2 regions of the Clostridium sp. SGI.024 genome follow, and region 2 is predicted to be linked to the other one. Evidence: predicted binding sites of a transcription regulator. Region 2 holds the regulator's gene; the other holds the start of a gene.

Region 1 (3,918 bases), on a different contig from region 2:
CTGGAGGCGCTCCAACTAATCTAGAAACTGAATGTTTCTCCATATATTCAGACATATCTATTCTTATTATATTTTCTTCTGAATCAAATAAATTTCTAGCTAAAGTCTTAGCAAGTTCTGTCTTACCAACTCCAGTTGGACCAAGGAATATAAAGGAACCTATTGGTTTATTAACATCCTTTAATCCTGCTCTTGCTCTAAGTATAGCATTTGAAACAGCAGTAATAGCCTCTTCTTGGCCAATAACTCTCTTTTGAATTTCACTTTCTAGTCTTAGAAGCTTTTCTCTTTCACCTTCTAAAAGGTTGCTTACAGGTATTCCTGTCCATTTAGAAAGAACCTCTGATACTTCTTCTTCAGTTACTTCTTCTTTTAATAGTGCTCCTTCATAATTCTCTTTAACTTCAACTTCTTTTTGTTTAATTTCTTCTTCTAGTGCTGGTATTACACTATATTGAATTTCTGCTGCCTTATTATAATTATAGCTTCTTTGAGCTGCTTCTAATTCTCCTCTAGCATCATCTAATTTAGATTTTAGATCTTTTAAGTTAACTATTGCATCTTTTTCTCTTTCAAATTTTGCAGTCATTTCATCATTTTGAGCCTTAAGTTCTGCAATATCTTTTTCTAAGGCTTCTAATTTCTTCTTAGAGCCTTCATCTTTTTCCTTTAATAAAGCTTCTTTTTCAATTTCTAATTGGAACTGTTTCCTTCTAATATGATCAAGTTCAGTTGGAAGAGAATCTATTTCAGTTCTTATCATAGCACCAGCTTCATCAATTAAATCTATTGCCTTATCTGGTAAAAATCTATCTTGAATATATCTATCCGATAATTTTGCTGCTGCAACTAAAGCTGAATCATGAATTCTTATACCATGATGTATTTCAAATCTTTCTTTTAAGCCTCTAAGAATTGATATAGTATCTTCCACTGTTGGTTCTTCTACTATAACAGGTTGGAACCTTCTTTCTAGTGCCTTATCCTTTTCAATATATTGTCTATATTCATCAAAGGTTGTAGCTCCAATACAATGTAATTCACCTCTTGCAAGTAAAGGCTTAATTAAATTACCTGCATCCATAGCTCCATCAGTTTTACCCGCTCCAACTATAGTATGAATTTCATCTATAAATAATATTATTTTACCTTCACTGCTTTGTACTTCCTTTAAAACAGCCTTTAATCTTTCTTCAAATTCACCTCTATATTTTGCTCCAGCAATTAAGGCACCCATATCTAAAGAAAATATAACTTTATCCTTTAAACCTTCTGGTACATCTCCTCTAATAATTCTTTCTGCTAAACCTTCTACTATAGCAGTTTTACCAACACCAGGTTCACCAATTAATACAGGATTGTTTTTTGTTCTTCTTGATAAAATTCTAATAGTTCTTCTTATTTCTTCATCTCTACCAATTACAGGATCTAATTTATGCTTTTTAGCCAGGTCTGTTAAGTTAGTACCATACTTTCCTAAAGCATCATAAGTTCCTTCCGGATCTTGAGTTTCTACTCTTTGATTTCCTCTTACTTCCTTTAGGACTTCCATAAATGTTTTTTTATTAATATTATACTTATCTAATATTCTCTTAACTTCTCCATTTTTATCTACTTCAATTATTGCAAGCATTACATGTTCAACACTAATATACAAATCTTCAAATTTCTTAGCTATATCTTCTGCCTTAACTAATACTTCTTCTATTTGCCTAGTTGCATATACCCCAGAAGAGTTTGCACCTTCTCCTAAGACTTTTGGCATATTTCCTAAAACTCTATTTAAATCATCATCTATTGATTTTACATTAGCTCCCATTTTAGTAAATATATTAGGTATCAACCCATCTTCTTGTTCTACCAATGCTGTAAATAAATGTATTAATTCTACTTGTTGGTGATTATATTTAACTGCAATCATACTAGCATTATTTAATGCCTCTTGAACCCTTAAAGTCATTTTATCGATATTCATGTGCTTCACTCCTTTATACATATTTATTATAATCTATATTTAATATAATAATACAAAAGTCAAAGAAAGTCAAAGTATATTTTAAAATTTTTAAACTTTTCTATTTTAGTATAAATAGGATATAATTAGATTATTATATTAAAATGAGGTGATTTTTATACGAAGAGAATATATAGTTTACCAAGCAGATTCACCTATAAAAATAACATATGCTAACATAAAGGAATATCCAATTCACTGGCATAATTCTATAGAGATACTTTATGTTTTAAGAGGAAGCATAAATGTTAATGTAGATACAGATTCCTTTGAATTATTAGAAAAGGAAATGGAGATAATAAATGTTGATGAATCACATAGAATTTATAGTGATAAAGATAATAGAGTATTAATTTTTCACATAGATCCCTCCTTCTTTGAAAAGTATTATAAAGATATAAACAATGTTTTCTTTTATACAAATTCAACTGATGATGGTGCTCAAGAAGGTGAAGAATACGATTTACTTAGAAATTTCTTAGCTAAGCTTTTATGTGAGGCGGTACAGAAATTAGATGATTATGATAAAGAAGTAGAATCAATATTAATAGATTTACTTTATCATCTTATAAATAACTTTCATTATTTAACTTATGAAAGAGAAGAATTAAAATCTAATACTGAGCAATTAGCAAGATATCATAGAATTTCAAAATATATATTCAACAATTATGATAGTAATATTACATTACAAGAAATTGCTAAGAAAGAATTTTTAAGTCCACATTACTTATCTCATGAAATAAAAAATGCAACAGGAAATAGCTTTACTGATTTAGTTAATCAAACAAGAGTTGAAGAATCTGTTAAGCTTTTATTAGATAGTGATTTAAGTATTTCTGATATTTCAGATGAAGTTGGTTTTTCACATGTAAGATACTTAAATAAAAATTTTAAGAATTACTACGATTGTACTCCTCTTCAATATAGAAAGAAAAATAAATTGACAGAAGAAGAATATGAACAAAGTAAAAAGATTGAAATTTTAAAGCTAGAAGATGCTTTAGAATATCTATCTTCAGAATTAGATGATTATGAAAGATTTAATTACGAAAACAAGCTATGGAAAGTTCATATAAATATGGATGAGAGTCAAGGTGAGCTTAATAAAGATTTTAGAGAAATAATAAATTTAGATGATGCCTTTGATTTACTTCTAGAAGATAATAAAGATATCTTAGAAGAAATTCAAGATGAACTTCACTTTAAATATGTTAGATTAGAAAATATGTTTAATAATGATATGGGAGTTTTCCCTAAAGCTGATTTCTACAACTGGAATAAAGCTAAGAGCATTATAGAATTTTTGGATTATATTGATTTAAAGCCTCTTATTTTAATAGATAATCCTAATTTTTCACTTGAAAAATATAAGCATATACTAACTAGCTTTTTCGAATATTTTTCAGAAATAGATTATATTGATATAACTGAATTTAAATTTCAATTTAAATCTATAATAGATAGAGAATTAAAAAGTCTTTTATTAAAATATCTAATTGACGAATATAACGTAGATGTTATTGAAGAAGATTTTATTTGTAATAAAAGCTTAAATAAAATTTACGATACAGCCTTTATGCTACCATTTATTATTCATAATACAATCTTTAATAAAAATTCCTTAAGCTTTTTAAGAGCTTTTGACGTTTTAGAAAAAGAAGTAAGCTTAACAAATGAAGTCTTTATAGGTGCTCCCGGCTTAGTAAATGATATGGGAATTAGAAAGCCTTCTTATTATGCTTACTACTTACTAAGTAAATTAGGTGATGAAATTGTTACTATAGATAATGGATTAATAGTAACTAAAAAAGATGATGAGTATTGTATCTTATTATATTCTTATACAGATGAACTAGAAGAATTACAAAGCTTTGAAAATATCTTTACTAAACGTGGTAAAA
Region 2 (3,918 bases):
TTAATGTAAATAAGAAGGAAGTAAGTGTAGTTTACGATGATAATACTATATCTCTAGATGCAATAATAACAGCAATTGAAGAACTTGGATATAGCGTTATATAAAATATATTAAAGATAAATTATTTAGAAACCTTTTAAATTTTTAATTGATATGTTAAAATGGACTAGGAATAAATTCATAATATTAGGAGGTGCTAATTATGGCATTTAAGATTGAAGATTCATGTATAAACTGTGGTGCATGTGCTGCAGAATGCCCAGTTGATGCTATAAGTCAAGGAGATACTCAATTCGTTATTGATGAGGATGTTTGCATAGATTGTGGAAACTGTGCAAATGTTTGTCCAGTAGGAGCTCCTGTACAAGCATAATTTTACATAAGGAACCACTAATTTAGTGGTTCCTTATTATTTTCTTTCAATAATATTACTGTTGGAGTACTACTTAATGGAAGCTCGTTAGTATATATGGTATTAGTATTATAATAAATGATGTTATCTAGAGAAGATAAAAATTTTAATGGACCATCTAAATAAAAATATTCTGAAGATGTTTTAAATGACATTGGAATTATATATTTTGGCTTTAGTGATTCAATAAGCTTAGCTGCTAAATCTCCATCTAAACAAAAATGACCTCCAATTGGAATAAATAAAAAATCCAAATGATTTAACTTGCTTATTAACTCATCATTTAATAAATGTCCTAATGAACCTAAGTGACAAAGTTTAACTCCATCAATTTCTAAAAGGTATATAATATTTTCACCTCTTCTAAATCCAGAAAAGTTATCCCTATAACTATTAAAAGCCTTAATAATAAAGTACTCATTTTCAAAGTATGTAGTATCATTAATAATAATATTATTATTAATAAGACAATCATTAATAAATTCATTGTTATGTGAGTGACTAAGAGTAATTATATCTGCTTTTAAATCATATTTTTGTATATAGGGATATATTTGCATTGGATCTATTAAAACCTTTTTCCCTAATAAGTTTTTAATTAAAAAACAAGAATGGCCAATCCACTTAATTTCCATATTAATCACCTCATTTATAGTTTAAACAAAAGGAATTTTATAATTCTTATTGTATGAAAATTTAATATTGGACATATTAAGACTTATAATATATAATGAAAGTCAAAGAAGGTCTAATTTAAAAAATAAGTTTAAGAAGGTGAAATTATGGCAAGAATTTCAGATACAATAGAAAATTTTATAAAAGATATGTTAAATGAAGAAAGAGAAAGACAAGTTTTAATTCAGAGAAACGAGTTAGCAGATAAATTTTCCTGTGCGCCATCGCAAATTAATTATGTATTAACAACAAGATTCACATATGAAAAAGGATATATAATTGAAAGTAAAAGAGGTGGCGGTGGATATATAGTTATAAGAAAAATAACATACGATGATAAAGCTGAAAGATTAAATTTAATTAATAATTCCATAGGTGAAAGCATAACTTATGGAAATGCTTTATCTATTTTAGAACATTTAAATGATACTAAAGTAATTTCAAATAAGGAGTTTGAAATTATTAAGATAACTTTAAATGATAGAACTTTAGCATCTGTTGAAAATAAAAATAAATTAAGAGCAGATATGTTAAAGGGAATATTAGCAGTTGTATTATCTTAAAGTATGTTATATATCTATAGTTTATCTGTGTGGTGTAATTTAGCAATAGGGTATGGAGGTATTTATGGTTTTCGGTAAATTTACAGAAAGAGCACAAATAGTACTTGTAGAAGCTCAAAAAGAATCACAGTATTTTAAGCATGGGTATATAGGAACGGAGCATATTCTTTTAGGAATATTAAAAGAATGTGGTTTTGCTAATAGAGTTTTATATATTAGTGGAATTACTGTAGATAAGGTAAGGAATCTTATAGAAGACTACTTAGGCTTTGGTGATGTAGATGTTTCTATAGGAGAAATGCTATTAAATCCTAGAACTAAAAGAGTATTTGATGATAGTTTAGCTAAGGCGATGATGTATAATCATAATTATATAAATCCAGAGCATATTTTATTGGCTTTACTAGATGATGTTGAAAGTATAGCTTATACTATAATTTCAAATTTAAAAGTAGATTTAAAAGGAATAAAAACTGAAATTATTAATTATATCAATAAAAATGATATAAATGATGCAAAGCAGTTAGAAGATAAAAAGAAAAATCCAAATAAAACTCCAATGCTTAATCAATATGGTAAAGATTTAACTACTTTAGCTAAAGAGGGAAGACTTGACCCATTCATAGGAAGAGAAAGAGAAAGTAAAAGAATACTAGAAATATTGTGTAGAAGAAACAAGAATAATCCATGTCTTATAGGAGAACCTGGAGTTGGTAAAACTGCAGTTGTAGAAGGATTAGCGCAAATGATAGTTGAGGGAAGAGTTCCAGATATCTTAAAGGATAAATATATAATATCTTTAGATTTAACAGCTATGATAGCAGGAGCTAAATATAGAGGAGAATTTGAAAATAGATTAAAAAAGGTTATGGATGAAATAATAAGTTCTCAAAACGTAATAATATTTATAGATGAGATTCACACAATAGTTGGAGCTGGTGGAGCAGAGGGGGCTATTGATGCCTCTAATATATTAAAGCCGGCATTGGCTAGAGGTGAAATAAAATGTATTGGAGCAACTACTATTGATGAATATAGAAAGTATATTGAAAAGGATTCAGCTTTAGAAAGAAGATTTCAACCTGTAATTGTAGATGAACCTTCAAAGGAAGAAACTCTTGAAATACTTAAGGGGCTTAGAGAAAAATATGAACTTCACCATATGGTAAAAATAGAAGATGAGGCTTTAGAAGCTGCTATAGAGTTATCAGACAGATATATATGTGATAGGTTTATGCCTGATAAGGCAATTGATTTAATAGATGAGGCATCAGCAAAAGTTAGAATTGAAAATCTAAGTTCACCTCCAGAAATAGGAGATTTAAAAAGGAATTTAGAAATGCTATCAAAAGATAAAGAAACTGCAATTAAAAGTCAAAGCTTTGAGAAAGCAGCTTATTTAAGAAATGAAGAAATAGAGATTAAAAATAAGTTAAATATATTAACTGTTAATTATAATACTTTAGAGTTTAGTAATATTGTAAGTAGAACTGAGATAGCAAAAGTAGTTTCAGTTTGGGCTAAGATACCAGTTGAAAAATTAACAGAAGAAGAATCAGAAAGGCTTTTAAGACTTGAAGAGGTTATTCAGGAAAGAGTTGTTGGGCAGAAGGAAGCTGTAACAGCAATATCTAAAGCTGTAAGAAGAGCTAGGGTTGGACTAAAAGATCCTAATAGACCAATAGGGTCATTTATATTTTGTGGACCAACAGGAGTTGGAAAAACAGAACTTTCCAATACTTTAGCTGAAGTTATGTTTGGAGATAGAAAAAGCTTAATAAGAATTGATATGTCAGAATATATGGAAAAGCATTCAGTATCAAGGCTTATAGGAGCTCCTCCAGGATATGTTGGATATGAAGAAGGGGGCCAATTAACAGAGGCTGTAAGGCGTAGCCCTTATTCTGTAATATTATTAGATGAAATAGAAAAGGCTCATCCTGATGTATTTAATATACTACTTCAAATAATGGAAGATGGTAAACTTACAGATAGTAAGGGAAGAACAGTAAATTTCAAAAATACCATAATAATAATGACTTCTAATGTAGGTGCCCATGACATAAAAAAACAGAATTCAGTTGGATTTATAAATCAAAGAAATATAGAAAATACTGAATTTGAAAATATGAAAAAAATGATTATGGAAGAAGTGAAAAAACAATTTAAACCAGAGTTTTTAAACAGAATAGATGAAGTTATCGTATTTCGCAAGCTAGTTGATAACGATATCTTAAAAATTGTTAATCTTATGTTAAATAGTACTAT

Evidence for each region. The regulator CtsR, encoded in region 2, represses protease genes until heat stress. The targets are predictions, from matches to a motif close to AAGGTCAANNAAGGTCAAAT.
Region 1: the regulator CtsR is predicted to act here: its motif matches at 2,031-2,050, upstream of clpB (ATP-dependent chaperone ClpB).

The regions. Positions count from the first base shown of each region.
Region 1 covers NZ_JBNPON010000065.1:13,096-17,013, forward strand. The annotation lists gene clpB (ATP-dependent chaperone ClpB) at 1-1,975, opposite strand, end outside; gene ACQRD5_RS14300 (helix-turn-helix domain-containing protein) at 2,133-3,918, shown strand, end outside.
Region 2 covers NZ_JBNPON010000007.1:111-4,028, forward strand. The annotation lists gene ACQRD5_RS03705 (heavy-metal-associated domain-containing protein) at 1-104, shown strand, start outside; gene ACQRD5_RS03710 (DUF362 domain-containing protein) at 203-373, shown strand; gene ACQRD5_RS03715 (MBL fold metallo-hydrolase) at 391-1,047, opposite strand; gene ACQRD5_RS03720 (CtsR family transcriptional regulator) at 1,195-1,650, shown strand; gene ACQRD5_RS03725 (ATP-dependent Clp protease ATP-binding subunit) at 1,715-3,918, shown strand, end outside.